DNA from 2 places in the Paradesulfitobacterium aromaticivorans genome. Region 1 is predicted to be linked to the other one. Evidence: predicted binding sites of a transcription regulator. Region 1 holds the regulator's gene; the other holds the start of a gene.
What was found. Region 1 encodes CtsR, which represses protease genes until heat stress. Its sites were predicted from a motif close to AAGGTCAANNAAGGTCAAAT; they were not measured.
Positions count from the first base shown of each region.

Region 2: clpP (ATP-dependent Clp endopeptidase proteolytic subunit ClpP) is a predicted target of CtsR. The motif match lies at 10,183-10,202, and genes of this name have one in related genera.

Region 1 covers NZ_BAAHYT010000010.1:717,862-733,218, forward strand. Annotated here, with positions in the region: gene ACYQ2N_RS09060 (ATP-dependent Clp protease ATP-binding subunit) at 1-1,408, opposite strand, end outside; gene ACYQ2N_RS09065 (protein arginine kinase) at 1,425-2,468, opposite strand; gene ACYQ2N_RS09070 (UvrB/UvrC motif-containing protein) at 2,475-2,984, opposite strand; gene ACYQ2N_RS09075 (CtsR family transcriptional regulator) at 2,999-3,469, opposite strand; gene ACYQ2N_RS09080 (ATP-binding cassette domain-containing protein) at 3,909-4,895, shown strand; gene ACYQ2N_RS09085 (ABC transporter permease) at 4,896-5,636, shown strand; gene ACYQ2N_RS09090 (hypothetical protein) at 5,680-5,991, opposite strand; gene ACYQ2N_RS09095 (universal stress protein) at 6,059-6,487, opposite strand; gene ACYQ2N_RS09100 (M24 family metallopeptidase) at 6,597-6,872, opposite strand; gene ACYQ2N_RS09105 (MFS transporter) at 6,903-8,111, shown strand; gene ACYQ2N_RS09110 (NUDIX hydrolase) at 8,143-8,715, shown strand; gene ACYQ2N_RS09115 (M48 family metallopeptidase) at 9,044-9,778, opposite strand; gene ACYQ2N_RS09120 (HAD family hydrolase) at 9,878-10,348, opposite strand; gene ACYQ2N_RS09125 (hypothetical protein) at 10,489-10,611, shown strand; gene ACYQ2N_RS09130 (methylglyoxal synthase) at 10,608-11,003, opposite strand; gene ACYQ2N_RS09135 (glutamine--tRNA ligase/YqeY domain fusion protein) at 11,114-12,796, opposite strand; gene ACYQ2N_RS09140 (DegV family protein) at 13,293-14,135, shown strand; gene ACYQ2N_RS09145 (zinc-ribbon domain containing protein) at 14,195-14,503, opposite strand; gene hflX (GTPase HflX) at 14,821-15,357, shown strand, end outside.
Region 2 covers NZ_BAAHYT010000010.1:1,435,300-1,450,656, reverse strand. Annotated here, with positions in the region: gene ACYQ2N_RS12765 (polysaccharide biosynthesis protein) at 2-1,852, opposite strand; gene ACYQ2N_RS12760 (cell wall-binding repeat-containing protein) at 2,008-3,762, opposite strand; gene ACYQ2N_RS12755 (hypothetical protein) at 3,975-4,694, opposite strand; gene ACYQ2N_RS12750 (hypothetical protein) at 4,998-5,735, opposite strand; gene galU (UTP--glucose-1-phosphate uridylyltransferase GalU) at 5,928-6,821, opposite strand; gene ACYQ2N_RS12740 (putative ABC transporter permease) at 7,088-7,516, shown strand; gene ACYQ2N_RS12735 (methyl-accepting chemotaxis protein) at 7,562-9,283, opposite strand; gene clpP (ATP-dependent Clp endopeptidase proteolytic subunit ClpP) at 9,502-10,107, opposite strand; gene ACYQ2N_RS12725 (hypothetical protein) at 10,245-10,982, opposite strand; gene ACYQ2N_RS12720 (4Fe-4S binding protein) at 11,012-11,866, opposite strand; gene ACYQ2N_RS12715 (energy-coupling factor transporter transmembrane component T family protein) at 12,118-12,930, opposite strand; gene ACYQ2N_RS12710 (ABC transporter ATP-binding protein) at 12,973-14,736, opposite strand; gene ACYQ2N_RS12705 (ECF transporter S component) at 14,777-15,277, opposite strand.

The sequences.
Region 1 (15,357 bases):
AGGCTTCCCGCTGCTCCTGCAATTCCTGGCGCAGCTTGTGCTCTTGGTCGCGGATCTGGGCCGCTTTTTCGAACTCCTGACCGGAGACGGCAGCTTCTTTTTCTTTCTTAAGCCGCTCGATTTCTTCTTCTAGTGACTTCAAATCCGGTGGTGCGGTATAACTCACGATGTGCACTCGGGATGCCGCTTCATCGACAAGATCAATCGCTTTGTCCGGCAAAAAGCGGTCCGAAATGTAGCGGTCGGAGAGACGCACAGCAGCTTCAAGCGCTTCGTCTGTGATCTTGGTGCGGTGGTGAGCTTCATAGCGATCCCTTAACCCCTGCAAAATGTTGATTGCTTCCTCGACAGTCGGCTCCCCCACCTGAATTGGCTGGAAGCGACGCTCCAACGCCGGGTCCTTTTCAATATATTTGCGGTATTCATCAAGGGTAGTGGCCCCGATGCACTGCATTTCTCCCCGCGCCAGAGCGGGCTTTAAGATATTAGCTGCGTCAATCGCACCTTCCGCCGCACCTGCGCCGATGAGCGTGTGAAGCTCGTCAATGAACACGATAACATTCCCCGCTGTACGGATCTCCTCCAATACTTTCTTGAGCCTTTCTTCGAACTCCCCACGGTATTTGCTTCCTGCCACCATCGCCGAGAGATCAAGTGTGACCACCCTTTTGTTGGTCAGGATCTCCGGCACTTTGTTATTAACAATGCGCTGGGCCAGCCCTTCGGCTATGGCAGTTTTACCGACTCCAGGCTCCCCGATCAATACCGGGTTATTCTTGGTACGCCGGCTGAGTACCTGGATCACGCGCTCAATCTCGTTCTCCCTGCCGACTACTGGGTCAAGCCGCCCCTCTTTGGCTTGCACGGTGAGGTCGCGTCCAAACTCATTAAGAGCAGGAGTGTTTCCGGGCAGTGCATTTTTGGTAGTAGAAGCTGCGCTTTGCTGGCTTACGGAGGGCATATTGGTTTCTTCAGGCTCTCCGCCTAAAAGGCGTACAACCTGCTTCCAAACCTTTTCCGGGCTAACCCCTAGATTAGCCAAGACTCGTCCTGCAATTCCTTCCCCTTCCATAATAAGTCCGAGCAGCAAATGCTCCGTGCCGATATAATTGACCCCGTGCCTGGTCGCTTCTTCATTGGCAAGTTCCAGGACTTTTTTTACGCGCGGGGTAAATCCAATCTCTCCGCTGAATGGCTTACCTACACCTACGATCTGCTCAACTTGCGCCTTGATTTTCTCAAGATCAAGGCCAATAGCAATTAAGGCTTTGGCCGCGACTCCTTCCCCTTCCTGGATTAAACCGAGCAGGAGGTGTTCAGTGCCTACTACCTGGTGCCCCATTTTCTTAGCTTCATCCTGGGCTAACACTAAAACTTTCTGAGCTTTTTCCGTAAACCGGCGGTTCATCTATATCACCCTTTCCTCAATTGTAAGCTTGACGGATGAGACGGGCGCGCTGCTCATCTCGCTGACCCGCATCCAGTTCGTGGTTAAGAATATATTGCAAGCACCCCGGGTGGGTGTCCACCAAGAGGGTTGTAAAAGTTTCCTTCCCTTTGGGCAAAATACCCATGTCCGTACCTAGGCGGTCTAAAGACAATAAGTTAATGACATCTTCCGATGTCAGCAAGCGGGCGTTCTGCAAAGTGCCGCGGGCCCGCCACACTTTATCTTCTAAAAACAGACGCACCTGCTGGCGCAAGTTTTCCCGCGCCTGCAGCTCATGTTCCACTATTTGCCCTGTAACTGCTTCCAGGTGGGTCACTATATCTTCTTCACTCTTACCTAAAGTTATTTGGTTTGATATCTGGAAGATGTGCCCATAAGCCTGAGATCCCTCGCCATACAGCCCTCGTACAGCCAACCCAAGATGAGCCAAAGCTCCCAGGACCGGCTGCACTTGGTTTGTCATCGCTAAGGCCGGCAAATGCACCATGACTGAAGCCCTTAAGCCCGTACCCACATTGGTAGGGCAAGCGGTAAGGTACCCTTCCGCTTCCCGGTACGCGAAATCCAGGCTATCCTCAAGGGCATCATCAAGGGCATCGGCCAAGCGATAAGTTTCCGTGAGTTGAAGGCCCGGCATTAACACTTGCAAGCGCAAATGGTCTTCCTCATTAACCATCACCGCCAGACGGTGGTCGCCGGCAAGGGCCAAGCCCCGCGCGCCGCGCATATTAACTAAGGCCGGGCTCGCCAGATGTTTTTCAATCAATACTTGCTGCTCCACCGTTGTCAGGTCGCTTAAGGACAAGTAATTCAGTTTTTCCCCTTCCACTTCAAAGCTGGTCAAAGCCTTGCCCATTAACTCTTCGGCTTCTTTAGCGTCTTCCATGGACAGGGCATGGGGGAAAGGGAAGTTTTCCAAATTACGTGCGAACCTGATGCGGCTGGATAGTACGACTTCCGAGTCCCCGCTCTCCCGCATCCAGGCCCCATGCCTAAGTAAAATATCCTTGCGCTGCATTAATGCTCACCCCCCTGTTTTCTGTTCCAGCTCACGGATGCGGTCCCGCACTTCCACTGCTTCTTCAAATCTTTCCTGTTGAATAAGAGTCTGGAGCTTATCTTTTAATTTCTGAAGTTCTAGCTTTTCCCGTACGGTCGAACCCCGACGCTTTGGCACTTTGCCGACATGCTGGCCTCCCCCGTGAACCTTGCGCAACAGAGGCTGAAGCTCAGTGCCGAATTTTTCATAGCAGGTGTTACACCCAAGTTTGCCCGCCCGGGTGATTTGCGAAAAAGTCATCCCACAGCGGGGGCAGGCCTCTTCCTGCTGGATTCCAGGGGCAGCCGAAGCCGTGCTGAACCCAAAAAGGGCCTGGAGAAAATCCGGGACGCTTACCCCCGAATGAAAGACAAAGTTCACTTCCTGAGTTTTCTTGGCACACTGCTCGCATAGGTGGAGCTCATGTGTCTGCCCGTTAACAGTTTTGGACAGATGCACATTCGCTTCCCGCTGCTTGCAATTCTCACATAGCATAGCTCCATCCCTCCTTATTCCAGATCTTCGCGTGCCAGTGTAGTGAGAATGCGTTTCATAAGACGTGCTCTAATTACATCCGGATTGGCAACTTCTTTGTCTAAGCTTTCCCGAGAGAAAACGGTTTTCAGAACTGCTGCTTCCCGCCCGCTAAGCAGTCCTTCTTCCTGCAGTCTTTCAATTAAACCAAAAGCACGCTCCGGTGTAAGCTGATCACCCACGAGTTGGCGCATTACCTGCTCGAACTGGCCATCGGTACTCAGAACCAAGCGCACAATCCGAAGATGCCCCCCGCCGCCGCGGCGGCTTTCTACCAGATAACCTCGCTCCACCGTAAAGCGCGTGTCGAGGACATAGTTAATCTGAGACGGAGCGCAGGAAAAAACATCCGCCAGTACAGAGCGCTGGAGTATGATATACCCTTCATCTGTCTGCTCCAAAATCCGTTTGAGATATTCTTCGATCCGGTCAGCAAGATTACCCATGGCACGCACTCCCTGATGTTCATTGACTTTATGACCTTCTTTGACCTTCTATCTTTATCATATCCATTTTACGGAGTTTTGCAAACATTATTTTTGTGTAAAGGAAAAAAAGTCCGAGCTGCAGAATATACTAAATGTCTAGCGTCTAACATTTAAGGGCTTACAGAGGTTGTCGGCTGCACAGCCGAAACAGTTCACCTACTGTTTCGCACCACGCGCCGGAACTGTTTACTTGCCGCTTCACCTACCGCGCCCAACCTTAGGGTAATACCTGAAGTTAACCACTGACGCGGCTTAACGCTTCAGCGGCTGCGCTCACGACGCTCCTTTGCTCGGACGGTTCGCTTAGCTTGTGAAGCCTTCCAACCTTTCTAATCCTGTTTTTTTACGTCTCGCCGTGTGCTAGAATCTTATAATAAAAGTTAGGAGATATCCCCCCATGAGTAATACCCAGCCTGTACTACAAACGTTCCAGCTCTCAAAGCGCTTTGGGGAGCTGGAAGCTGTGCAAAATGTAAACTTGCGCCTAAGCCCGGGAGAAATCGTAGGACTCCTAGGCCCCAACGGGGCTGGAAAATCCACTACCATCAAAATGCTGTCAACCCTTCTGCGGCCGTCTGCCGGCAGTGCAGTTCTGGTAGGGTATGATCTAATAAAAGATCCCTTTAAGATCAGGCAGCATATTGGGATTATTTTTCAAGACTCCACCCTGGATAATAGGCTTACCGGCAGGGAGAATTTAGAGTTTCACTGCATGATTTATAAAGTCCCGAAACAGGAACGCCCCGCCAGGATCCAACAAATGCTTGAGATGGTAGATTTAACCGAGGCAGCCAACCGTTATGTCAAGACCTATTCCGGCGGCATGAAGCGGCGGCTTGAGATCGCCCGCGGCTTGCTGCACCGGCCCGCGATACTTTTCTTGGATGAACCCACAGTGGGACTTGATCCCCAGACAAGAGCCACTATCTGGGAGTATGTGCGGCGTTTAGTTAAGGAATATGGCATGGGGGTGCTGATGACGACCCATTACATGGAAGAAGCGGAAAACTGCCGTTACATCGCCATTATGGATCACGGCCGCCTGATTGCTGAAGGCTCTCCGGAACATTTGAAGTCCATGATGGAAGGGGACCGGATTCAGCTGGCAACAGCTGACAACAGTTTGGCTGCATCCTGGCTTGAGCAGAACCGCAGCTTAAAAGTTACAGTCAAACAAGACGGGATCGAATTCGTACTCCCTCACGGTGACACGCAACTCGCCCGTCTCTTAACTGAACTGCCTACGGAGGTGCACCGCTTGACCGTACAGCAGCCGACCTTGGAAGACGTCTTTATTAAGTTGACCGGCCGCCAAATGCGGGACAGCGAATCCGGTCTCATCGACCGCCTGCGCTTCTCAGCGCAACGAAAGGGGAGACTCTAGGTGCACTGGGAAGGAATTTACGCTATTTGGCTGCGGGATCTTAAAGCCATGTTCCGCGAACGCTCCCGCATTTATGGCGCTATCATGCGCCCAATCCTCTGGCTCTTTATCATGGGCAACGGATTACGTCCAGCGATGCAGGGCGTGGGCGTGGAATATACGACCTTTATTTTCCCAGGAGTCGTGGGTATGACTTTGATCTTTTCCTCGATTCAGTCTGCCACCTCAATCATTTGGGACCGTGAGTTCGGCTTTCTGCGCGAGGTGATGGTAGCACCCATGTCCAAAGCGGACATCGTTCTGGGCAAAGCTTTGGGGGGCAGCTCGCAGGCTACGGTACAGGGAACGATTACTCTCCTCTTTGCGCCTTTCGTCGGGATTTGGCCTACTCCTGAGCAGATCGTACGTATTTTTCTGCTGATGATCCTGATTTCTTTTTCCCTCACGTCGCTTGGAATTCTGATAGCTAGCCGCATGTCCAGCTTCGAAGGTTTTGGCGCGATCTCCAACTTTGTGGTTATGCCTATGTATTTTTTAAGCGGGTCAATCTACCCGCTTACGAACCTGCCGCTCTGGCTTAAACTACTCACCGCCATAAATCCTCTTTCTTACGGGGTTGATGCCATGCGCGGGCAAATTATTAATATTTATCATTTTTCGATCTACACAGACTTGGCAGCCATTACAGGCTTCGGCCTTGTCATGTTCAGCCTGGCCATACCTCTGTTTAATAAGCCTTAATGTTAATCATTAGTTAGTGCCACTAAAATACTATTTATTTACGTTAGCGTAATAATAAGTAAAACCACAGGGAAAATGTGAGCAAGCCTGTCCCACTGACCAGGGCGATTACAGGAGTACCTGCAAGGCGAAAGCCTCCGGCTCTCTCCTCCCTATGATCCGGGACAGCTATTTCCTCACGATCTTCTATCCCCGGATTCTCCAACGGAGTACCGCCTTCCGCTGATTGCGTCCTGTCACGCTTATTCTCAAGCCCGCGTTCATGAGCAATACAGGCTGTTTCGTCCCATGTAAGTCTGCCGTCAAGCATTAAGCGGATTTCTTCCTGCGTCAGCCACAGCTCGCTTGTGTTCATGCTTCCATCCTTTCCGTGCTCTTACGTAAAAGTCCCTGCCGCAGCAGGGACTAATCTTATTTAAGGATTATTTGACGATCATTACCGGGATATCAGCCCTTTGCAGCACCCTTTGGCTCACACTGCCCAGGACAGAGCCTACGATAGGCCCATAGCCATGGCTGCCCATCACCACTAGATCAACTTGCTCTTGCTCAATCTGATCGATGGTGACTGTGGCCGGGTGCCCGGCTTCCAGCTTCTGACTCACTTTGAGGCCGCTGAGATCAAAACCAGTCACCGTGGCCTCCAAAGCTGCTTCTCCGTTTTTGTACAAATCTTCCTGGGAAATAGTCAAACCATAGGATATCGTATAACCCCAATAGGCCTGCGGCGTATAACTGACATGAAGCAGAATAACTTCCGCATCAAATGTGCGCGCCATTTCCAACGCAGTGGCAAATGCCCGCCGCGAATACTCGGATGCATCGGTAGGAACAAGAATCTTCTTAAACATATTCCACCGCCCCCTTCGTATTTTTTTCCCTATTATCAGGATATACCGCAAATGCTTATTTGTCTATAACTATTGTGAATTGTGCTGCAAAGTTATAATTATTTTCTGCCTAGATAATCACTATTTCACGCGGCACTGGACACAAATACCGCGCTCCTTCCTGTCCTTCCACGACGACGGTATCTTCCACGCCCACTGCGCCCAGACCCGGAAACACAAGTTTCGGTTCGATCGCTACGACCATCCCCGGCTGTAAAACTTCCTTAGAGCCCTTACTGATTGTGGGTTGCTCATAGGAATTTTTTTGGTCTATCGCTACTACTTTTCCCGCAATTGGCGTATGCTGTGTGTGCAGCCTTTTTTTACAGCGTGCATCCTTGAGCATGCGGCTGAGCGTAGAAGGTGGTAAAGACTGTTGAATATTCAGGCACTTAAGTCCGGGGAAATTCCAAAGCCTATTCTGATTCTAGTCGCAGGCGGATTTATTCAGTCTCTCGGTAACTCCCTGATGTGGCCCTTGAACAGCCTTTTTATGCACAATGTCTTGGGGAGAAGCTTGACTGAAGCCGGATTGATTCTCGCCCTCCAATCAGGAGTCTCGCTCTTGGGCCAGTTTTGGAGCGGAGTTTTGACTGACCGCTTCCTGCCTAAAAGGATTATGCAGGGAGGGATTGCTGCTGCTATCCTGCTTTTGGCGGTGATAGCCCTTTTTCCGGTGTGGTCGGTGTATGCGCCTGCGTTTATTCTTTTCGGATTGGCTCAAGCTTTTATTTTCGTTCCGCTCAATGCTTTGATTCATGCCGCCTGGCCGGAAGGAGGGCGGCGTGGATATAACCTCCTTTACGTTTTTAACAATGCAGGGGTGGCCATTGGAACTGCGATCGGGGGCCTGGTCGCCACGGTTTCTTTCCGCTTCACTTTTATGATTAACGCCTTTTCATTTGTAGTTTATTTTTTCCTGGTATTATGGGGAATTTCCGAGTACCATCCTAGGATTAACGTGCTCCCTGATCAGCGGCATTCCGCGAAATTGAATAAAGAGCCCTCTTTTTCCGTGGTGCTGGCCTTGAGCGCCGGTATCTTCCTGGTCTGGAGCGCTTATATTCAGTGGACAACCGTGCTGCCGGTTGTAATGGGCAACCTCGGCTTCCCTTTGCCTGCTTATAGTATTCTCTGGACCCTTAACGGAGTGTTCATCGTCACGCTCCAACCCTTAACGGGCTGGATCATTAAGGTTTGGGCCTCTGGCTTTGTCAGGCAGTTTTACCTCGCCTGTCTGCTTATCAGTCTTTCTTTTATCATTTTATTAGGGCGTCTTCCCTATTTCTCTTACATCTTGGCCATGCTTATTTTAACCATCGGGGAAATGTTGATCTTGCCCGCTGTTCCGGCCGCCGCTGCCCACCTTGCTCCGCTAGGAAGAGATGGGGTTTACCAGGGAATAGTAGGTGGAGCAGGCTCCGGAGGGAGAATGCTCGGGCCTCTGCTAGGCGGACTCGCCTTTGACCAAGGCGGGGGCTCAGTCGCCTGGTTCCTGGCGCTTGTATTTATGGCTTTAAGCTTTACTGCTTTCGCGCTTTATCACCGGCTAGTGAAGAAACCTATCCTACCTTCACAAACGTAAAAATACAAACTCGAAAGGACTTGATGAAGAGATGTCTATGTTTGCTACTGAATATAAGTATTGCCCCCAGTGCGGGCATTCCTTACAGAACACTGAAGTCGCGGGCCGGGTGCGGGAAAATTGCCCGAGCTGCTCATTTGTGCATTGGGGAGAGTTCTCCTTGGGAGTAGGAGGAGTAGTGTGGAGAGGGGATAAGGTTCTGCTCGTTCAGCGCGCTTACAACCCCGGAAAAGGGGTGTGGACAATCCCCGGAGGGTATGTCGACCAAAACGAGCGCATCGAGGATGCTATCGCCCGTGAAATCCAGGAGGAGACTGGAATTCTTGCTGAACCTGTATCGATTATAGCGCTCAGGGATCGCCCCGGAGATAAGCACGACGCCTATATAGTTTTTCTGATGCGGGATTTAGGCGGAACCTTACAGGCAGAGCCTGCAGAAGTAAGCGACATCGGTTTCTTCACGCTGGAAGAGTACCGCCAGCTTAAGATTGCCGCTCTCAGCCTCAGTGTTATCGAAGCGTCTGACTCTGTTAACCAAGGGCTTTCGCTCAAGACAGGCGTGCAGCTTATCGGGGAACTCGCGACCCTCTATTCTGTTAAGTAGGTACTCAGGAGTCAGAAGTCAGGAGTCAGGAGTCAGAAACGTTAGTCTCCAGTGACAAGAATCTCCGGTGGAGATTCTTGCCGAAGGCGAATCTTCAAAGAAAGCCTGCCGCCTGAGGATGACTAACGCCGTGAGGCCAAGCCGTTAACGAATGCTTATGGCCGAACGGAGCAGAATGAGAGAATCGACGAAAGCATTTGAAGACTTATTGGTATGGCAGAAGGCGCATGTGTTCGTGCTTGCGGTTTATCGGCTTTCATATTCCTGGGAAGCATTCTGAATACTGAATACTGAATTCTGAATGCCTTAGCCGTAAAGAAATCATTGGCTAAAATACGAGTTCCTTTCCATGCTCCCGAAGCCACTTTTTCCAGACCTTATACTCGGGCATTTCTTGAGCCACTACTTTCCAAAAATCAGGAGAATGATTCATATGCTTCAAGTGAGCCAATTCATGAATGATTACATAATCCGTCACTTTTTCCGGAGCCCTGATGATTTGCCAGTTAAGGTTGATATTCCCCTTACCCGAACAGCTCCCCCACTTCGTCTTTTGTTCTTTAATGCGCACTTGCCCGTACCTTACTCCCATTGCAGCAGCATAATGCGCTAATTTAGCCTGGAACACCTTTCTGGCCTCATTTTTGTACCAATAAATCAGAACCTCCCTGATCAGGTGAGAGCGCTTCTCCGAGCTGGAACTTTCCGGCAAGTAAATATCTAAAGAATGCTCACTAAACTCAAGCCCAATATGGGTTTGTTTTTGTATATAGGTCTGATAAGAGACAGTGCCTTCAAGATAAGGAATCGTCCCTTGCATAGGGACTGAGGGCATCTCTGAATGTACTGTCCTGGCTTCTTGTTTCTCTTGGAGGTTTAACCAATGCTCTAAAATCCGCTGCTTATTGGCGTTTACAAATTCTTGTACTTTTTTGCTCGTTGCCCCTCGGGGCACAGACACGCGCACTTTGTCCACAAATACCGTGATGATGATGCGTTTGGCTCGCACGCTTTTCCTTTCCTCGTAAGGAATCACTTCCGTGCCGATCACGAGTTGGTTCACTATAATCTTCCCACCCTAATCTGTTAAAGTTATGCAAACAGTTAAACTCGATACACTAAGGCATAACGGTGTCCTCTTTCAACTTCAAGGGATTTCACTTTACCTTCTTAACGTAGCCACTAACCTGCGGGAGTTGAGGAGTAGACCTAAGGCATTCCGGATATCCTTAACTGCAATATCAGAACTCATGAGAGCCGCCGTGGCTGCTCCTTCAGAACCTATTACTGCTATCCCTAAAGCTGCCCGCTCCAACATCAGGCGATCATTAGCCCCATTACCCACTGCTGCCACCTCATCTTGTCCCAACTGTGCGATAAAATCTGCTTTTTCCTGTGTATGTTCTGCGCTCTCCAATACGTGCACGCGCACAGGCAGGCTGCGGCATTGTGCAGTTACACTGCCATAGGTATCTGAGGTTAACACATATATCTCTAACATCTCAGCCAAACGAACAATCTGCTCTCTTACCCCGTCTAACAAAACTCCGTCCACGGCCAGCGTCCCGTTATAGTCTAATACAAGCGCTTTGATGCTTAAAGACTCTCTGCCGGGAATATTAACCTCGAGCACACAAACAACTCCTTCCTTCATCTCACCAACCAGCGGCAATTCATTGATATTGTGTATCATTCAGAATCACTTTTTTACTTTTATCACATGCAAGATTTTTACCAGACAGGGCATTTTAAAAGCACAAGGAGGGATTTATCATGGCCAACGAATCTAAAAAGAAACCGTTCCCGCATCGCGAAAGCCAGCCGGGCGAGCATGTGCCCGATAAAGACGGCCGTACGGATTATGGCAGGGACGGCGAGACTACCTATAAAGACTAAAGATTAAGAGGATCAGGACTAAGGTTATTATCCTCCAAGGCTTTTAGCGCCAGCTTAGCTGTCCCTATATTCGTAGCGACAGGTATTGTGTGGACATCGCAGATCCTGATTAAAGCATTAATGTCAGGTTCGTGCGGTTGAGCGGTCAAGGGGTCGCGGAAAAACAGCACCAAGTCTACCTCTCCGTTTACAATTTTGCTCCCTATTTGCTGGTCCCCGCCCAAAGGTCCTGATGCAAGGCACGCTACCTTAAGTCCGGTTGCGTCCGTTACCCTGCGCCCGGTAGTACCGGTTGCTAAGAGATTTTGGCCGCGAAAAAACTCTTGATGTTTTCTTACGAACTCGATTAGTTCATCCTTTTTATCGTTATGGGCAATTAGGGCAATATTCATGATACATCTCCTCGCTTTGCATTTATTCAAGCGTAATCCTCATTAACTTCCATTCTCTACGGTGAAAAACCTCCTTGGCACACAAGGAGGTTCGTTGATTATATCCTAAGTTATTGCTTAATTTTGGCCCAAGAGTCCCTTAATGGCACCGTGCGGTTAAAGACCAGATGCTCAGGTGTTGATTCCACACGGTCGAGACAGAAATAACCGTTTCTTAGAAACTGGAAACGGCTGCCCTTTTCAGCTTTAGCCAGACTGGGCTCCATTTTACAGGCAACAAGTCTTACCAAGGAATCAGGGTTTAAGTTTACCTTCCAGTCCTGACCCTCCTCAACTTCATCCGGATTCTCCTTCACAAAGAGGTGGTCATACAAGCGCACTTCTGCCTCTATCGCATGAGCCGCCGACACCCAATGAAGCGTGCCTTTGACTTTGCGCCCGCTGGCCGGCCCCCCGCTCTTGGTATCAGGATCATAAGTGCAGCGAAGTTCGCTTATGTCCCCTGTCTTCTGATCTTTAACCACATCGACACACTTGATTATATAAGCGTGCTTGAGGCGCACTTCCTGACCTGGCGACAGACGGAAAAACTTCTTCGGCGGATCTTCCATAAAGTCATCCTGTTCAATATATATTTCCCGTCCGAATGGAAGCTGGCGTGTGCCCATGTCTGGGTTTTCCGGATTATTCTCTGCCTCCAGCCATTCCACCTGGCCTTCCGGGTAATTCTCGATCACAACCTTGAGCGGGTGCAGTACGGCCATAACGCGTGGAGCTCTGGTGTTAAGGTCATCCCGAATGCAGTGCTCAAGCAGGGCAATGTCCACAAAACTATTGCTCTTGGCTACGCCGATGCGGTCACTGAAGTCCCGGACAGCCTCCGGGGTATAGCCGCGCCTGCGCAGACCAGAAATTGTCGGCATACGCGGATCATCCCAGCCATTAACATATCCCTTTTCAACCAACTCGCGCAGCTTGCGTTTGCTCATTATCATATGACTAAGGTTCAAGCGGGCAAACTCAATCTGCTGCGGCCTCGCTTCTGTTTGTGCCGCTTGAATCACCCATTCGTACAGGGGGCGGTGATCTTCAAATTCCAAGGTGCAAATAGAGTGCGTCACACTCTCAATCGCATCCGAAAGCGGGTGAGCATAGTCATACATAGGATAAATGCACCAGGTATCCCTCGTTCGGTGATGGGATGCTTTAATGATCCGATAAAGCACCGGATCGCGCATATTCAGATTGGGAGAAGACATGTCAATTTTAGCCCGCAGAACCCTGGAGCCTTCCTCAAATTCCCCCGCTCTCATCCGTTCAAACAGATTAAGGTTCTCCGCAACTGAACGGTTGCGGTATGGGCTCTCTTTCCCCGGTTCTGTTAAGGTTCCCCGGTGATCTTTAATCTCCTGTGCGCTCAGATCACAGACAAAGGCTTTACCGTTTGAAATAAGGCTGACAGCATACTGATAGAGTTTTTCGAAATAATCGGAGGCGTAGAATTCCCGGTCATCCCAGTCAAAACCCAGCCAGCGCACATCCTCCCGAATTGAATCTACATATTCCATATCTTCTTTGCTCGGGTTGGTATCATCAAAGCGGAGATTGCACAGCCCTTTAAATTTGGCTGCGATCCCGAAGTTTAGACAGATAGATTTAGCGTGACCGATGTGAAGATAGCCGTTAGGTTCGGGTGGGAAGCGGGTGTGGACCCTTCCTTCATTTTTGCTCTGCTCAAGGTCTTCTATAATTATGTTCTCAATAAAGTTAGCTGGCGTAAATTCAGTAGTAATGGCGGTATCCCCCTCTTTAAGGTTCTAGTTATTATTTTCAAGGTTTAGGCCCGTCTTGTCAATGTTTGCACATTAATTAAAGTATTGCCTGTTTTCAAGAGGCTAACCCTGTGCCACACCAGAGTTCCTCTTAACTGCCGTGGTCATGACTGCCTTAAGCATGTTTCTTTTCCCAGCGCGTAAAGATCCAGGAAAAGGCCAGCATTTGCAGGGTTACGACAGTAGCAACGCGCTTGCATGTTAGCTTAATCTACACTACACTCTAAACAACTACAATCTATTTTCTATTATAGCTAAAACTTCGGGATTTTGTTGCCTGAGGATAAGTTAGCAAAATTAAAGTTCTTAAGCTGTCCGATGCTTTATGTAGTATAATTGGAAGTACTAGCCTAGCAGAAAGAGCTTTGGCAACATTTCCCCCAGTTGCTGGTTTGGGAGTAGTTGTGAGACCTCGAATTTTGTACTGGGAAAATAATAGTGTACGTGGAGGTTGCGCATGAAAAGAATTGCCTTGGTAACAGACAGTACGGCTGACCTAACGGAAGAATTGAAAAATCAGTGCGAAGTCCATATTATTCCGTTAAAGGTTAGGTTCGGGGAACAAGAATATTTTGACACTGAGATTAGCAATGAAGAATTCTATCAGAGTTTAGCTGCGGAAAAAGAACTCCCCAAGACATCACAGCCTTCTCCTGAAGAGTTTACCAGCTTATACCGCAAGTTGCTGGATAATTATCATGAGGTTATTTCTATTCATTTATCTTCCGGCCTAAGCGGCACCTTGAACGCTGCCCATCTGGCTAAAGAGAAGTTGAAAGGGAAAATTCACATCATTGATTCTAAGACGATCAGCCTGGGCATGGGTTTAATGATAATTGAAGCAGCCAAAAATATTAAAGAAGGTCTGGATTCCTCCCAAATCGTCGATAAGCTTGCCCAAGCAAGGAAAAACATCGAAACCATTTTCACCCTTAATACTATGGAATATCTGCAAAAAGGCGGACGAATTGGTCGCGCCCAGAGTCTGATGGGAGCGATTCTAAATATTAAGCCAATCGTTAGGGTCGGAGACGATGGAATATATCATACGTACGGAAAAGCCCGCAGTCAGGACAAGGCACTGGAAACCATAGTTACAGCCTTGCAGGAATTCACTAGAGGCAAAAAACACATCCGCTTAGCGGTTGCCCACGGAGCCGCTCACCAGGCAGGCTTGTATCTTAAAGAAGCCTTAGAAAATACTTTTGAAATGAAGACCAGCATCTTTACTCAGGTAGGACCGGTGATAGGTGTTCATACAGGACCGGGAACAATAGGGGCCGCCATCCAGTTTGAGTGAACAAGTAAAATAAAAAACCTTCCCCAGATTAAATCCGGGGAAGGTTTGCCAGCTCTTACTTACCAGCTGCGACGGCTGCGTGATTGATAGCAGTCGCGGCAGTATACCGGTTTGTCGCCAGTCGGTTGGAACGGAACAGTGGTTTCCTTGCCGCAGGAAGAACAAACAGCAGGATACATTTGGCGCTCGCCACGGTCATATCCTCCGCCTCTATTTGATCTAGTTTGTGCCTTTCTGGCAGAGCGGCATTCAGGGCAACGTCCCGGCTCGTTGGTAAATCCTTTTTCAGCATAGAACTCTTGTTCTGAAGCTGAAAAGACAAACTCACGACCGCAATCTTTGCATGTTAAAACCTTGTCACTAAACATTTGAAAAACCTCCGATTTGTTTTTTACTCGTTCCGGGAAGACATTCATTACTCCCGGAGCCAGGGCAATCGGAAGGTTTCTGTTACTTCACCAGTATTAACGAGTCTAATTTATTATAAGGATATAATCGGAATAAATCAAGTGGAAAATCGAAACTAATTGTGTTAACATCTCCCATTAGAGGCTTATTAACCGCTTTTACACCTTTTTACTTAAAAAAACTAGGCCGGAGGTGTTCACATGCCCGAAATTCCGGAAATGGAAACCTACAAGAGGTTTTGCTTACCTTAATTTCATTAAATTACAAAGGGGTTATTATGAGAATCAACGGCGAAACGGAAGGCCTGAAAAATTCAGTACTGGCAGAACTGGATGCCCTATTTGATCTGCTTATTCCCCAGGACTCCCTGTGGACAGAAGAGCTACTCCTGAAAATCTCTTATATATCAGCGGATATCAACCGCGAACTCGCGCTCTACCTTGACCGGAAGGGACATATTATCGACGTAAGCGTCGGCAACAATAGTACTGTAAGTTTATCAGCGGTCGAGGGCAAACGAAATATCAGTCGTCTTTCCGGTACCCGGTGTATCCATACCCATCCGAATGGAAGCGGTCTGTTGTCTGCTCCCGATATTAGTTCTCTCAAGATTTTGCGGCTTGATGCCATGATTGCCGTAGGGGTACGGAATCGAAGCCCACAGGACATATATGTAGGAATACTTTCAGCGCTAAGCCCTGACGAAGTTGAGATGATCGGGCCTTATAGTCCCGATCATCAAGATTTTGCCATCTTGCTCGAACGGATCGCCGATGCTGATAAAACTCTACGGAAAACGATAACTTTAAACAAA
Region 2 (15,357 bases), 720 kb from region 1:
GTTATTGATTGGCAACGGCTTTTGGAGCCTGCTTGCGAAAGGTCGGCACAACTCCCTGCAAAAGCTTGACTACGTCTTCACGGCTCAAGTAAGAACCACGCTGGCGTATGGTATAAATCAATTCTTCAATCTTCTCTTCATTAATTGAATTGGGTTTGGCGACAAAAATGCGCTTATGCTTAGTGGCAGTTGTTCCCTCCTCAGACGTGAGAAGTTCCTCATACAGCTTTTCACCCGGCCTGATCCCGGTAAACTTGATCTGAATATCCACCTCAGGTTCAAACCCGGAAAGCCGAATCAAATCACGCGCTAGGTCAACAATCTTTACAGGTTTGCCCATATCCAAAATAAAAATCTCTCCGCCTTCAGCCATGGCCCCGGCCTGGATAACCAACTGAGATGCTTCCGGTATGGTCATAAAGTACCTCACCATCTCCGGGTGCGTCACAGTGACCGGGCCGCCTTTGGCAATCTGCCTCTTAAACGTGGGGATTACGCTGCCGCGGCTTCCCAGGACATTGCCAAAGCGCACAGCCACATAGCGGGTGGCCGAATGCTTGTCCATGCTCTGGATAATCATCTCTGCGACCCGTTTGGTAGTACCCATGACACTGGTGGGGTTGACCGCTTTATCCGTGGAAATTAAGACGAACGTCTTCACTTTCACGGCATCTGCTGCTTCAGCCAAATTCTTGCTGCCCACAATATTATTTTTAAGGGCTTCTTCGGGATTGCGCTCCATCAGCGGTACATGCTTGTGCGCAGCGGCATGGAAAACCACTCCCGGCCTGTGCTTTTGAAATACAAGCTGGACTTTGTCCCTGTCTTTAATATCCAGAATTTCCGTGATGACTTCAAGCCCCGGGTAATCAGTGTGCAGTTCCTGCTCGATATCAAAGACGCTATTTTCTCCATGGCCGACCACAATGAGCTTGCTGGGGTTAAACTTCGTAACCTGGCGGCAGATTTCCGAGCCGATGGAGCCCCCGCCACCGGTCACCAGGATTGTTTCCCCGGTTAAATAGTCGGCAACCTGGTCAAGATCCAACTCTACCGGTTCCCGGCCCAGCAAATCCTCAACCTGAATTTCGCGGATCGGGTGGGCATCCACCTGCCCACTGAGCACGTTAATAACCCCGGGCATGATTCTCAGGTCCACACCCGTTTTCTCACAGATCTGCACAATCTCGCGCACTGCCTCTCCGGACGCGGAGGGCATGGCAATAATGACTTCATCAATATTATGTCCTTTGACAATGCGCGGGATGTCTTTGCGCGTGCCTAAGACCGGGATGCCCATTAACTGCAGCCTCTGCTTCTTGGCCGCGTCATCGATAAAACCAACCGGGCGTCCTTCCCGGAAATTGCGGTTTTTCAATTCGCGCGCCGCCATGACTCCGGCATCGCCCGCGCCGACAATGATAACCTGCTTCTGCGACCCTGGCACATGAGGAGTAAATACGTTTTCCTGCAGGATGCGCCATATAAAACGCGAGCCCCCGATCAGGAAGACCGTAGTAAACCAGAGCAAGGCCGCCACTGAGTGCGGGATGCGGAGAGGGGCAAAAAAATAAACTAAAGTTACAGTCCCGCCGGTGCCCACGGTAACAGCAAAAATGATAGACATTAATTCCCCGGTACTGGCATACTGCCACAGCCGGTTATAGAGACCAAAAACATAGAAAACCGCCAGGTACAAGAGAGTGGCGGCCCATGCTGTATGATAATAAATCAAAAAGTCCTGTGACGATATGTTTCCTTCAAAACGAATGTAAAAGCTGCCAAATGCCGCCAAGTTGACAAGCAAGGCATCAACTAGCATGAGCAAGAGCGTGCGTTTACGTAATAGCATTGGGCAAAGTCCCTTCCTCGCTTTTCCTCAGGTTTCGTTACCGTTCATCAGTTTACTACAGTTTTTGCAGTTTTACAACTATACATACATTACATATACATTGCATTGCCTTACACGCTTTGCCTGCACATGCAGTGCCCGCATTGCCTAAGGTGCTAACTCTGGGGCTCCCATGCTCTATTCCCTAAAGAAGAAAGTTCCTGTGCGCGGTCTGTGGAGATTGCACCTTCCCCGCCAAAGATATACGCTGAATTTGCTCCCTGCAGTTTTTGAGACAACAGCGAGCTCAGACTGGGATACTGCGTTAGGGATGTGCGGGGAATCAGGATTAAAGATGAATTTTGATGTACTGAGAAAGCTGCTCCTGAGAGCGCATCAGGGTAATCCTCCCCGGTGGCGAAGGTTAGCTTCTTGGTTTCAACTTTGAAAAACTCAGCTACTTTGGCCATGGTTTCATAGCGGTCAGCGCCCCCCAGCCGGATCATCGAGCCAGCAGGCAGCCTCAGGGACTCTTGGGCCTGGGTGTATACTTTTTCCGAAACCACGCTCTCCCCGCCAATTAGATAAATCGTCGCAGGGTTAAGCTTCTGCAAAGCCTCGAGCGTGGCTTGGGGCAATTCAGATTTGCCGACGAGAAGCACCGGCATTTTTTCCCTGCCGGCTATGGCAGCAATGCTCAGGGCGTCGGGGAAGTTTTCCCCGGTCGTTAAAACGACTGAGCTTGCAGGAAGCTTCAGCGCCTTGCTTATGGCGGCAGCCGTCCCGTAACGGTCCGTTCCTGTCAGGCGTACTTGCCGGTCTTGACCCCAACCCATCGTCTGCAGTTGTAAACTTATTTCGGAAGATAAAGCCCCTTCTCCTCCCAGCAGGTACACTTTTTGCGGACTGAGGGTCTGCAAGGCATTTTTAACACGCTTATCTAAAATACCGGGTGAAGTCAAGAGCACCGGAGCATCAAGTTCGGCTGCCAGCGGCACCCCGGCCAGCGCATCCGGGAAATCATCCGCCCGCGCCAGGACAACAGAACTTGCCCCCTGGGGCCAACCTGTTAAAGCCTGACTGACAGCAGTGTCAATGCGGTCACTGCCTGCAAAACGCTTAACCTGAACAGCCTGAGCAGCCTGGGCGAGATCTCCCAAGTGCACGGGCTGCGGCGTTTCCCAGCTTACTGAAGCAGAAGGAACCCCTTGTGCAGGCAGCAACGCAGAGTCAATCTTCGTGATCTCAGACGCCTTAATGAATCTCGACAAAAAATCCGGGGGCTGGGCAGCTAAATCCCAGACCTTATCCTGGTATGCTCGAGGAACCGCTGAAGAACCGGGTGCGGACGGCAGATTAGATCCCGGTAGCGTACCGCTTCCTGTCGGCAGGCCGGATCCTGATGCAGCAGTAGAAGCGGCTAAGGCTCGCGGGTTGTTCTTCTCCGACCAGCTGTTATACGCCCACACCGCGAAATACCAATTTTCCAGCTTATTGCGTTCCCCGTCCCCTATCTTGGGCACCCTGTTCCATTTCTCGTTGAGGAGATCCGCGCCTTTGGTAATGTTGAAATCAAGGTCATCCTTTAAGCGTTGGATGGTTAAGGTGTCTGCATCATTATAAGTCGCAACCTGCATGATTCCGATTGCCGGATGCGGGTCTGAGCCTCCTAAGACTACCTTGCCTTCGCTGGTCCACTGTTTCCAGGTGCTTTCTTGGAAGGCAATTGCTTTAAGAATTACACTCGGGATATTTTTTTGTCGGGCGATTTCTTCCAGCTTTTGATTGATGACTTCCAGCGGGGGATTTTGGTTAGCTGAGGGCTGGGATGTTTCTGCTCCTGATGCCGGAATCACAAAGGGACGGATCGTACTCATGAATAAAATGAGGACAAGCGTGAATACCGCTCTGAATCTTCCTCGTTTCCCCATCAGCCATCCTCCCGCCAAATCCATAGTTCTTCCCAAATACTCTATCGCTTCACCCGAAAATTCGCCGGCAGAGATCCAATAACACAATATATTTCCACAGCTAACCCCCTATTTCCTGCTTTTTCGAGCAACTATCGATTCAGTTCTTTAAAGAAAAAGGAGCCACTTAATAGCTCCTTCTTAAATCCATATAACCCTTTCTAATATAGCCCTTACTGCACCACGGTCTCCCCGGCGATCAGCCAGCGGGAGTTTACTTTAATGAGATTCACCCGGGCGTGGACGGTTTGTTCGCGGGCCTCGCCAACGGGGGCGGAATTAGTCAGGCTGTAATCCCTGGATGTATAACGGTAGTCGGCACGCACAGTAGCTGTGTTAAGATCTTCCTTCTCAACTGTGACCCGGTCAAAGTTGATTGCCAAGACATCCAAGCCAATTCCCTGATTCAAAAACTTCTCCGCTCTCAGGGCATGCTTTTCAAACAGATCTCCGGTATAAGCTTTGGCGAGTTTGGTGCGGAAAGCGGTGATGTCCGCTGATTTCCAGGAGTCAAAAAAAACCCCTAAATCCTGTTTATAATCGGAAATAATTTGATTTGTTTCAGAGTCAAGTCCCAATTCCCCTTCGGGTTCTATACTGTAGTCGCCGCCGAGTGCCGGACTGAAGGGGACACCCTCCTTGCCAACACCTGCAGAAGTATCCGTGCCCGCCGAAGTATTCGCGTCAGCTGTTCCTTGTGTGCTGCCAGGCTCAGCGGCAGCCGCCCCAGGGGTACTCGACCCCAGCAAAGTTTGGGAATTTTCTCCCTTTAAGAACTTAATAAACTCAGGGGTAGAAGCATTCGTGTTGGAAACCATCACCAAGCCAAAAATTCCAATTACCATGCCCAGTCCCAAAGCTACCGAAATAATGAGCCAGTTTATTTTACGCATAAGTCCAAAATCCCCTTTGCCAGTATTTTATTAATATCTTGACCAGGCATAAGAGATTTTAGACATTTCAAAACTAAGGGGGACCTGCCCTGCGGGCACGTCCCCCTTAGTTTATTTAATTTAGTTTTTACCTCTACAAGGTTTTCTTAGTTTACGCCGTTTTCTCAGTTACGCCGACTTGGTTCCGAAGCCAAAACCGGCGTTTTCCTTAAATCATAAACACCAGCTCTTTTCTTCAGCTGCCGCGCCCTAATGAAATGGGCTGTTTATGGGAGGCCAAGTGCCTGGAGCCCGGCTTGTCCCCTAGCGCTTAGTGGCAAAAGGTGTGGCTCCGTAAATCTTGGAACTGCTATCATTGCGGAACAAATGAGTGTCCAGGTCGTGAATCTCCTGATGAAACTGTTCGATGCGCGCTTTGTCCTTAGCGTCAAAGGCATCGATACCCCTGTTAAACATTACATCCAGATAATCGCTCAAAGCTTTGGCGTTAGCTGCCCCGACTTCCTTCTTAATCTGGCCGTCCCAAGATGATTTATGGAAGACAATGTACTTCTTAATATCCTGTTCATTCATCTGCGGCCCGGCATTAGGCCCGAATAGATACCCGTCGACATACTGGTGGATATTCCAGGCAGATCCATAGGCTACTATTTGCGCAGATTCGCTTAAACTGCCTTCTGCAAAGAACCCAGCAATGGACGGGGCCATGTTCAATAATTTGCTATCAGGTTCTTTGTACTTCTTGGGACCGGACGTGTCCCCCTGTGGCGCTACATTTAAGTTCGGACCGGCCACAGCTGCCGGGGCACTTGCGGTAGTACCAGAATTGGGAGCAGCATTAGTGATGCTTGATGCACCCGTATTCTGGCCCCCGCTATCAACGGCGGGCGACTGAATGACTACTTGATCAGACTGATCTTGGTTGCGTAAGACTTTCCAGGCACTCGGACCATAGACCCCAGCGGCAACCACGACTCCGGCCAAAGCCACGGTACCCACCAGGGTGAGGATTCGCCTTTGATCAAATCCCCCAAAACGCATACCCTTCCCTCCTGTCCTTGGATTTTCTTCTATATTTTACCAAGTACCAGGGTGAAAAGTGTGTCGCTTTTCCTGAATGCCAGGGTCATTTTCCGACTTCCCTAGGTCAGATATCCTACTTTACTCTATTCTCTGTGTGATAGTCGCGAAAAACCACCATTATTTTACAAAAGTTTCAACCGCACTTATTCCTTATCGCTCGCTCCACCTTACGTTCTCCCTTACCAATGTCTCCAAGTAAGCCATGAGTTCGGGGGCCAGGTCGTCCCGGCGCAGGGCAAATTCGATTGTGGCCTGCAAGAATCCGAGTTTATCTCCGACATCGTAACGCCGTCCTTCAAATTCATAAGCCAGGACTTCCTGGAACTTGCTCAGTTCCCTGATCCCATCTGTGAGCTGTATTTCTCCACCCTTGCCCGGTGGCAGCATTTCCAGAATATCAAAGATCTCCGGATTAAGAATATACCGACCCATGATAGCCAGTCGGGCCGGAGGAGCATCTTCCGGACTTGGCTTCTCCACCAGGTCCAAGGCCCGGTACACCCGCTCCCCGAAGTTCTCCCCGTCCACAATGCCGTATTTCGATGTGTCTTCCAAGGGTACCTGCTGCACTCCCACGATGCTGGCACCGTGACGTTCATAAATCTTGATCATCTGGCGCAGGCAAGGAACTTCGGCATGGATCACATCATCCCCTAAAAGCACCGCAAAAGGTTCATTGCCGATGAACTTGCGCGCGCTGTGAATAGCATGCCCGAGGCCCAGAGCCTCTTTCTGGCGGACATAATAAATGTCAACTAGACGGGCGATGTCCTGTACCATGTCCAACAGTTCTTCTTTTTCCCCTTTTTGCAAAAACATCTCCAGTTCAACCGAGCGGTCAAAATGATCTTCGATCGCCCTTTTGTTGCGGCCCGTTACGATGATAATGTCCTCAATTCCGGACTCAACCGCTTCTTCTACGATGTATTGAATGGTTGGCTTATCGACAATAGGCAGCATTTCCTTGGGCTGAGCTTTGGTAGCCGGTAAGAAGCGGGTACCAAGGCCGGCCGCAGGAATTATGGCCTTGCGAATTTCGCGCATTTTATCATCCCCTCCTATGCGTTTTGCCCTTTTAGATTATTCACTGTTCCCAAAGAACATACCGCTATACAAGTTAATTATACCATATTTGGAAAGCTGATATCGAGATCCTTACCGCAGGGTGGTCGCATGTAAAATAATGTAATTAGAGCTAGAACATCCCTGCTAGGCGGGCGCATCATAAACGGATCTTGCGTCAATATTAATTCCATCTGAAAAAAGTCTTATGCCTTAACTACTGTAAATACGCCCGGGAGGCGGTCGGTTTGCACACAGAAACAAGTACCGCCTTATATCAATTAAGGCGGTTCGCTATCTACGGGCTCATTGGCCTAGCTATAGAAGTTATTTATACCGGGCTTGCTTCCTTCTTGGCAGGGGATTTAAGCATGCATGGGTTCAGCTTTGTCGTGATGTTTCCGATTTACGGGCTGGCCGTTTTCCTCGAACCCCTGCATACACGCCTAAGGGACCTTCCCTGGTGGGTAAGAGGATTTACTTACCTTATTTTAATTTGGGTGATCGAGTACCTAAGCGGCATGCTCCTGCGTCTGTTTATCGGAACTTGCCCCTGGACTTACACAGATCCTTTAAATATCGACGGCCTCATCACTTTGCGCATGGCTCCGGAATGGTTTGGAGCCGGATTAATCTTCGAGCGTATCCACACCTTCCTCGACCGGCACAATATCTAACATTGCCTACACTAACATTACCAATCGAACCATTTGTTATCCCGGTCACACCCTGAAATGCCCCATCAACTCTTTAAGGTCGCGTGCCAGCTGGTCAAGAGTCTCTGCGGAAGCAAACAATTCCTCAACCGAGGCATTTTGTTCCTCGGCAGCGGCTGCGGTAGCCTGAGTAATAGCAGAGGTAGAGTCCGCCTGTTTAACTACAATTCCCATGCCAGAAAGCATACGCGAACCGTCCTGCTGAACCTGGCCGACAGAAGTTTCAATTTCCTTGGCCAGTTCGGCGCTTTGTTCAACAGAGTGCAAGATCGTGCCGAACTGAGTGGATATTTCTTTAAGGTAAGTATCTCCTTGGTTGACACTGTTCACACTGGCCACCATTCCCTGGCGCGCGCTTTGGGAAGCCCGCTGCATTTCCTGCACCCGTTGGGAAATATCCACGAGGCTTAGCTGCACTTGCTCGGCCAACTTGCGCACTTCTTCCGCCACTACGGCAAAACCGCGCCCGTTTTCCCCTGCCCTTGCCGCTTCAATGGCAGCATTTAAGGCTAAGAGGTTAGTCTGCTGGGCAATGCTGTCGATGATCTGGACAGTTTTGGCGATATCCCCTGATTTCTCATCCACGTTTCCTATAACATCACTTAAACGATGCACCTGCTGTTCGATCTCGCCCATTTGCTGCACAACCTGCTGCAAGGCTTTACTGCCTTGACGGGCCAGGTCGGCCGAGTGCTGGGAGGCGTCGTTAACTTTTTCCGCCTGCTTTTCAACATTATTCATCTCATCGATTACCCTGGCCATGCGCTCCTGATTGTCCGTCATTTCCTGGACCTGCATTTCTGCCTCCCTGGCTATTTCAGACGCAGACAGGGCTACCTGCTCTGCCGCCTTAGCCGACTGTTCCGAGCCGACCCTCATTTCCTGGGAAGTGCGTGCTACCTGATTAGCCATCTCGACGACATTTTTAATGATCTTGCGCAAAGAATCCGTCATTTCACGGAAAGCTTCCTGAAGTTGTAACCCCTCGCGGTTCCAAGCCTTCCAGGGGGATTTTTTCTTGCGCTCAATCTGGCCTGAAGCTACCTCGTTGGCATTTTGGACAAGGTTTTTCATCATTTTTGTTAAAGCGCGGCTGAGGAAAATCCCGATCAAAATGCTGACCAGAAAATCAAGGATTGCCACCACAGCGGAGATCCTGGAGGCCTGCGCAAAGATGTTCTTGGCATCGGTCGTGCTGTGCTGATCTACCATTTGCAGCTTGGCGTCAACCATTTGTTGCAGGATGTCATTGGCAGCCTGGTCGCGGGTTCCGGTGTTGCTGAATATAAAATCTTCCGCTTCCTGTCCCCGGTTCTCCTGAGCAGCTTCCATGGCCGTCTGCGCCGAGCTTAGATACCCAGTCCAGGCTTCTTTAAACTTAATCCACTGCGCGGTCTCGTCCGTACCTTTGGTATAAGAATCATAGGTCACTATATTCTTGGTAATAGCCTCTTTTTGCTGGTTTAGTTTATCCAGATATTTTTGCCGCTCCTCCGGATTGCGCGCATGGACCACCATCAACACAGCCGAGCGATAAGCCTGGGAATGGTAGCGTATTTCAGATAGAAGATTCATTGGCACAACATCCTGCTCGTACACAGTCATGGAATTCGTATGTAGTTTGTTCATGCCGTAAATTCCGATCCCGCCCACAACTGCGGTTGCTGAGGCAATAAAGACCATCAGAGCCACAACTTGAAAACCCATACTCCAGCGTTCAAGCTTCATTTACCCCTCACTCCTTCGCTAGACCCTTTTGCATTTATCTTTAATCTAAATATATTTCTACATCTTGTGCAACATTTCCTTTGTTGAAAAAAAGTTGTTTTTATGTTGGAAATGGGAATCGAGAATGGGGCTATCCCAAACACTTCATGCTTGGAACAGCCCCATTTGAGCATTGTCCGCTCTACATGATAACAGCTTCGTTTTTGGTGCTAACTGCCTTACTTTTTGGGCTCGGCTTTGGCGAGCACGTCATCAACGATTCCATACTCTTTCGCTTCGTCCGCGCTCATATAATAATCGCGGTCGGTGTCAGCCTCGATCTTTTCAATCGGCTGCCCTGTCCTCTCGGCCAGGATACGGTTCATTTTTTCTCGAGTACGGATCAAGTGCTTAGCATGAATTTCGATCTCGGTTGCCTGCCCGGACAGACCATGTCCTCCGATCAAAGGCTGATGAATGAGAACTTCAGCATTAGTCAGAGCGGTACGTTTGCCTTTAGCGCCTGCGGCTAAAAGGAACGCCCCCATGCTTGCTGCCAGCCCGACACAGATGGTGTGGACATCGGCCCGGATGTACTGCATCGTGTCATAGATCGCCATGCCCGCAGTAATCGATCCTCCAGGGCTGTTAATGTAGAGGAAAATATCTTTTTCCGGATCCTCCGCCTCTAAAAAGAGCATCTGGGCCACTACCAAGTTGGCTACATCATCATCGATGCCCCCGCCCAAGAAGATAATCCTATCCTTTAGGAGCCGAGAGTATATGTCGTAAGAGCGCTCCCCGCGGTTAGTCTGTTCTACAACCATTGGCACAAGATAACCCATATTCACACATTCCTCCTTATTTCTCTGGTAAATCCTTTCCAGTATATCTTTACCCGTTAGCACTATTTTAGTACAAAGGTCAATAAAGGTCAAATGTTTTTCGCGCTTATCCTTATTGCTTTTATTTTAAGTTAGTATTACATATTCTTATCGATTTCTTCCTGGAGAGCAGTTTTAATAGAGGAAAACTCAATTCCGTTCTGTGAACAATAGTCCCGGACAGCCATACCGGCGGCAGGTATCTTTCCTTTGATAATTTCTTCGATCTTATCCTGCGGTACACCCCAATCTAAAATCTCTTTGAAGGTAGTTTTTCCTTTGACCGCATCCCCCTCAGCTTCGCCGGAAGCTGTGGCTACAGCAGCACCAGCAGAAGCAGTAGCAGTAGCAGCCGGTTTCACTGTATGGCTTTCGAAGTAGCTGATTTGTTCGGGTGTGAGCTTAGCCTGGGCTTTAAGGATTGCTACCGCCGGTGCAGGCAAGTAAGATTCCTCACTCGTTTCATATGGAAGTCTTGTATAAAGGGCAACAAAATATCTGAGAGAATCTGTTTCAACCGCTTTTCCTTCAGCCTCAGCGTCAGCATATAAAGTCCCCAGATCTTTGACTAAAAACTCAGCCGGATCTTTGACAGTAACCGCAAACGCTTTAGCTAATTCTTCCGGAGCGACCCCAAAAGCGCTGCTTACATCCCCGAAAGAATACGAACCGCGAATATCCGCCGGATTATACTGTCCGGCAAATTCACCTGAGGTATATTTAGCCGGAACCTTAGTGGATTCCGTGTGCCAGACCCCCAGCCCTTTGCTTATTCCTATGCCGCTAAACAAAATTACAAGCATAAATATCGCCGCAATTTTAGAATTTATCTTCATGCTTTCATCCTCCCTCTACAGCGCTAACCTCAAACTGATTGTTCCTTATTCATCCCGTGCTGTAGAAGCTTTGTCCCCAGATAGCTGGTATTGCCGACCGGACAAGCTTCCTCAGACGTGCACTTAAGGCAGGAGATGCATTGGTGGTTGCGTACCACTTCTCCCTTAGACAACTCAATGTTCATGGGACAGGCTTTGTCACAGGCCTTGCAGGATATGCAGCTGTTGGCATTGCGCCGTACCCTGAAAATACTAAAGAGATTTGTGAGGCCTAACACTGCTCCGTAAGGACAAGCATATTTGCACCACGGCCTCTCCACCAGGAGAGATGCAAGCATAACTATAACTAGCGAGATAATGCCGCCCACGGCTATTTCACTGGTCCAGAAGTTAAACAAGGCGTAATACGGATCAATATTTTCAAATACTGTTATTTGCCCGGTCACAGCGACCATGTATACGACCCACGCCAGCATTATATACCTAAGATATCTTAAGAAGCCGTCAACTTTCCGCGGAACTAAATTATTGTAGCGCGAGCGGAAAATCTTTTTCCCTATCTTGCCAATCCACTCCTGCAAACTCCCAAGCGGGCAGACCCATCCACAAAAGAGCGGGCCAAAGGCAAAAGCTGTGATAAAGATTATTATCATAAGTATGAATGAGGATTCGTGAATCTTTTTGACAAAAGTGCCGGTGGCCAGAAACTGATAAGTAGTAGCTACCCCCCCGAACGGACAGAACGCATGGGTTGACGCATCCGAAATTAATGGGAGGGCCAGGCCGTAACCTGCCAGGGTTTTGTTCACTGCAATCAGCACGATCAGTCCGAAAAAGAATAGTTGCAACCAGGTCCTCAGTCGAATTTTTTTCTTGCCTGCCATGAAATGTCCTCCTCTCAAAACTAAGCAGCCGCAGCGTTTCCTTTCAGCGGGACAATTTCGCTTAAGTTCGCTTGACCTCGCTTGACCTCGCTTGACCTCGCTTGACCTCGCTTGACTTCGCTTAACCCAGCTCGGTCCTACGGCTACAGATACAGTCTAACGCTCCTTTGTGGTTAATCTTTTAGGAGAATGTGAATATTTCATGAATATTTGAGAGGAGAAGGTTTCTGCTTTGGTTTGAGAGGCTTTCGTTAGAGAGTCCCTCGCTGCGTGAAATACCTCAAGTAAATTCCTAAAGCTGTCATACTCAGGATAAAGAATATAGCCAGATAATCCTCCAACCGCAAAGTCCGCTCACGTACACCGGTCCAAGTCCTTGTGTATCCATAACCCCGGTTGAGCATAGCCATGGACAGGGCATCAGCCATTTGAATGGAATGAATGATGAGCGGTACCATAATGGGAATATAGGCTTTAATATTTCCCGTCAGGCTCTTTTCTCCGAGGTGGGCTCCCCGCGCCTTTTGGGCCTCAAGAATATGTATTCTCTTTTTGTCCAGAGCTGGGATAAAGCGCAGGGCTGTTACGATCATAAAGGCTAATTCCGGGGGGACTTTCGCTTTCTGCAAGAATTGCAAAAGGTCATCAAGCGGGGTAGTGAGGCTAAACACGGAAGAAGCAAGCACCATCGTCAAGAGCCTAAACAAAAAATTCAAGCCCATGAGAATCCCGCCTACGGTAGCTCCCAGACGCTGTCCGGGTAAGAGATAAAAAATAATATTCTGACTGAATCCATTTCGAAAACGGTCTCCTGGATAACTAAAGGCAGTTACTACTAAAATGAAAAAGAAGATGGGGAGAAGAGGAATTAGCATCGCCCGAGCCTTGGTCAAGGGCATGCGGGCGGAAAAGGCTAAAATTGCAACAAACAGGGTCAACCCCAAATTATAGAAGGGATTCTGAAACATCAGGGCAAGCACCGTGAAGCTTATAAAACCGAGCAGCTTCGTCCGCACATCCAGGCGGTACAGAAGGGGCTCCTGCGCTAATTTGTTTAATGACATCCCGCTTTCTCCTCTCCCGCAGCCGGAACTTTGATCCGATGATTAACGGCCACAAACCCCTGCATTTATGAATTCTTCGACAGTAAGGTAGGTTCTTCCCAGTTCCAGATTTGTTAAGTCCTGGCTGAGCCGGGCGATTTGGGGGGGAACAAGTGCAGCCTCTTGCATTACGCTCGAATTCGTAAACAGGCTACGCGGTTCGGCATCAGAGAGAATCCGCCCTTGATTCATGACAATGACTCTGCGGGCATGGCGAGCGACAATTTCCATATCGTGGGTGATCATCACGATCGTTGTTCCGTGCCGGTTCAACTCTCTGATAAAACTCATGATGGCCTGAGTTCCGTTCCAATCCAAGCCGGTAGTGGGCTCGTCAATCACCAGGAGCTTGGGCTTGAGGGCCAGGATGGAGGCTGTTGCGAGCAGCTGCCTTTTCCCCTTGCCCAGGGTAAAAGGGTGATCTGTACGGTGTTCTTGAAGCCCGGTTAAGTCCAAAACCCAGTCCAGGCGATTCCTTATCTCCTGGTGTCCGAGCCCGACATTCCTTAGACCGTACTCAATTTCCTTTTCCACGGAAACGGCGAAGATTTGGTGGTCGGGGTTTTGAAAAACATAACCCACGGTTTGGGCCAAACCTGCCGTCTCAATGTGGCGCGTGTTGATGCCGTCTACGATGACATCCCCGTCAGAGGGTTTAAGCAGACCGTTGAAATGTTTGGCCAGCGTGGTCTTCCCAGCACCGTTAGGACCGACAAGCGCGACAAACTCTCCCTCTCTAACGGACAAATCAAGGTCCTTAATGACTGTCTGGCCCGACGGGTAGCGGTGGACAAGACCCGACACCGTCAGTAAAACCGGCGTCTGCGCTATAACAGGCCTGTCTGGGATTGCCTGTGCTAGAACTTGTTCAGCCGGCACCGTCAGGACTATTGCAGGCTCAGGTGACTCCGATCGGCCCATTACTATCTTTCGTACAACATTTGCGGCGGCTGACAGATTGAGCGGAACCTCCTCCGATTCGATCCAGCCCCTTTGATAGAAATCCCAGCCAAGCTCGCTTACCGGCAAGGGCTTGATCCCCAGCTGTCGGAGAAGTTCGACCTGGCGAAAGAGGTCTGCAGGCAGCCCCCGCCAGACAATCTCTCCTTCATTTAATACAACGACCTCGTCCGCTCTCTCAATCACTTCTTCGACGTTATGTTCTATTACTAGTATGGTTAGGTTGCGCTTTCTCCGCAGCTCATCAAGGGCAGCATAGAGGTCAACCCGCCCCTGAGGGTCTAGCTCAGAAGCGGGTTCATCTAAAACAAGGATCTCCGGACCCATGGCCAACACACCGGCAACTGCCAGGCGCTGCTTTTCCCCGCCGGAAAGTTCGGCGGTATTCCTTTGATCGTACCCTTGAAGAGCAACCAACTTTAAGACTTCAGCAACTCTGCGTTCAACTTCCATCTCAGAGAAAGCGAGATTGCGGGGGCCAAAGGCTGTGTCTTCCGCCACGGTCCGCCCGAAAATCTGAGTTTCCGGATCTTGCAGCACCAAACCGATGTGCCTGGCCAGAGCTTGTACAGGCTGGCGGCTGACATCCTGCCCTGCCACGGTCAGCCTGCCGGAGAGCTCTCCTTCCAGCAGCTGGGGGATAAGCCCGTTCAAGCACAGGCTTAAGGTGCTCTTGCCTGCTCCGGCAGGTCCCATGACAACGACGAACTTCCCCCGCTCAAGGTCCAGGTTGATGTTTTTTAAGGTAAGGCTTTCCGCATGGCGGTAACGATAACAAAGATTTAAAAGTTCAAGTGCATTCTCCATGATTTGCTCCACTTCCAGGTTCCGCAGTTCTCTGTCTGAACTAAATCAATTTGCTCCCTTTGATCGCTTTATAAGCAATGCCTGCGATGATAACATTTAGCACCGAAGCCAGCACTAAAAAAGGCATAATCCCCAGCACAGCCCCCATGCCCCCCGCCGGGAACGCCGTGAAGGAACCAATAACTCCATTGATAATAATCGCCGCGACGCTTGCCGGAATGAGGCCCAGTTTGCGGTTAACCCAACGGAAGACAAGCGCACATACCGCCATGATCGCGGCGACGATAAGGTGAACAGGAATACTTAAAGGGAAACCTACAACAGCTGATGTGAGCATGTGAGCCACCGCAATCACTATGCTGCCCTCGGCCGCACCGAAAGCAATGGCCGCAAAGTACCCGGGGGCCGAATCCATCCCAATTGTTCCTACCGGACTCGGAATTTTAATAAGGGCACCAACAGCACTTAGAGCAATAAAGATGGAGATGATTGCGATCCTTCTGACACTCGCTACGGATTTAACGGCATTTAGTTGACTCATGAATAATTCCTCCCTCTAAAATTCAATATTCTTAAATTACTTCTTGATTACTTCTTGATTACTTCTTGATCAATTTATAA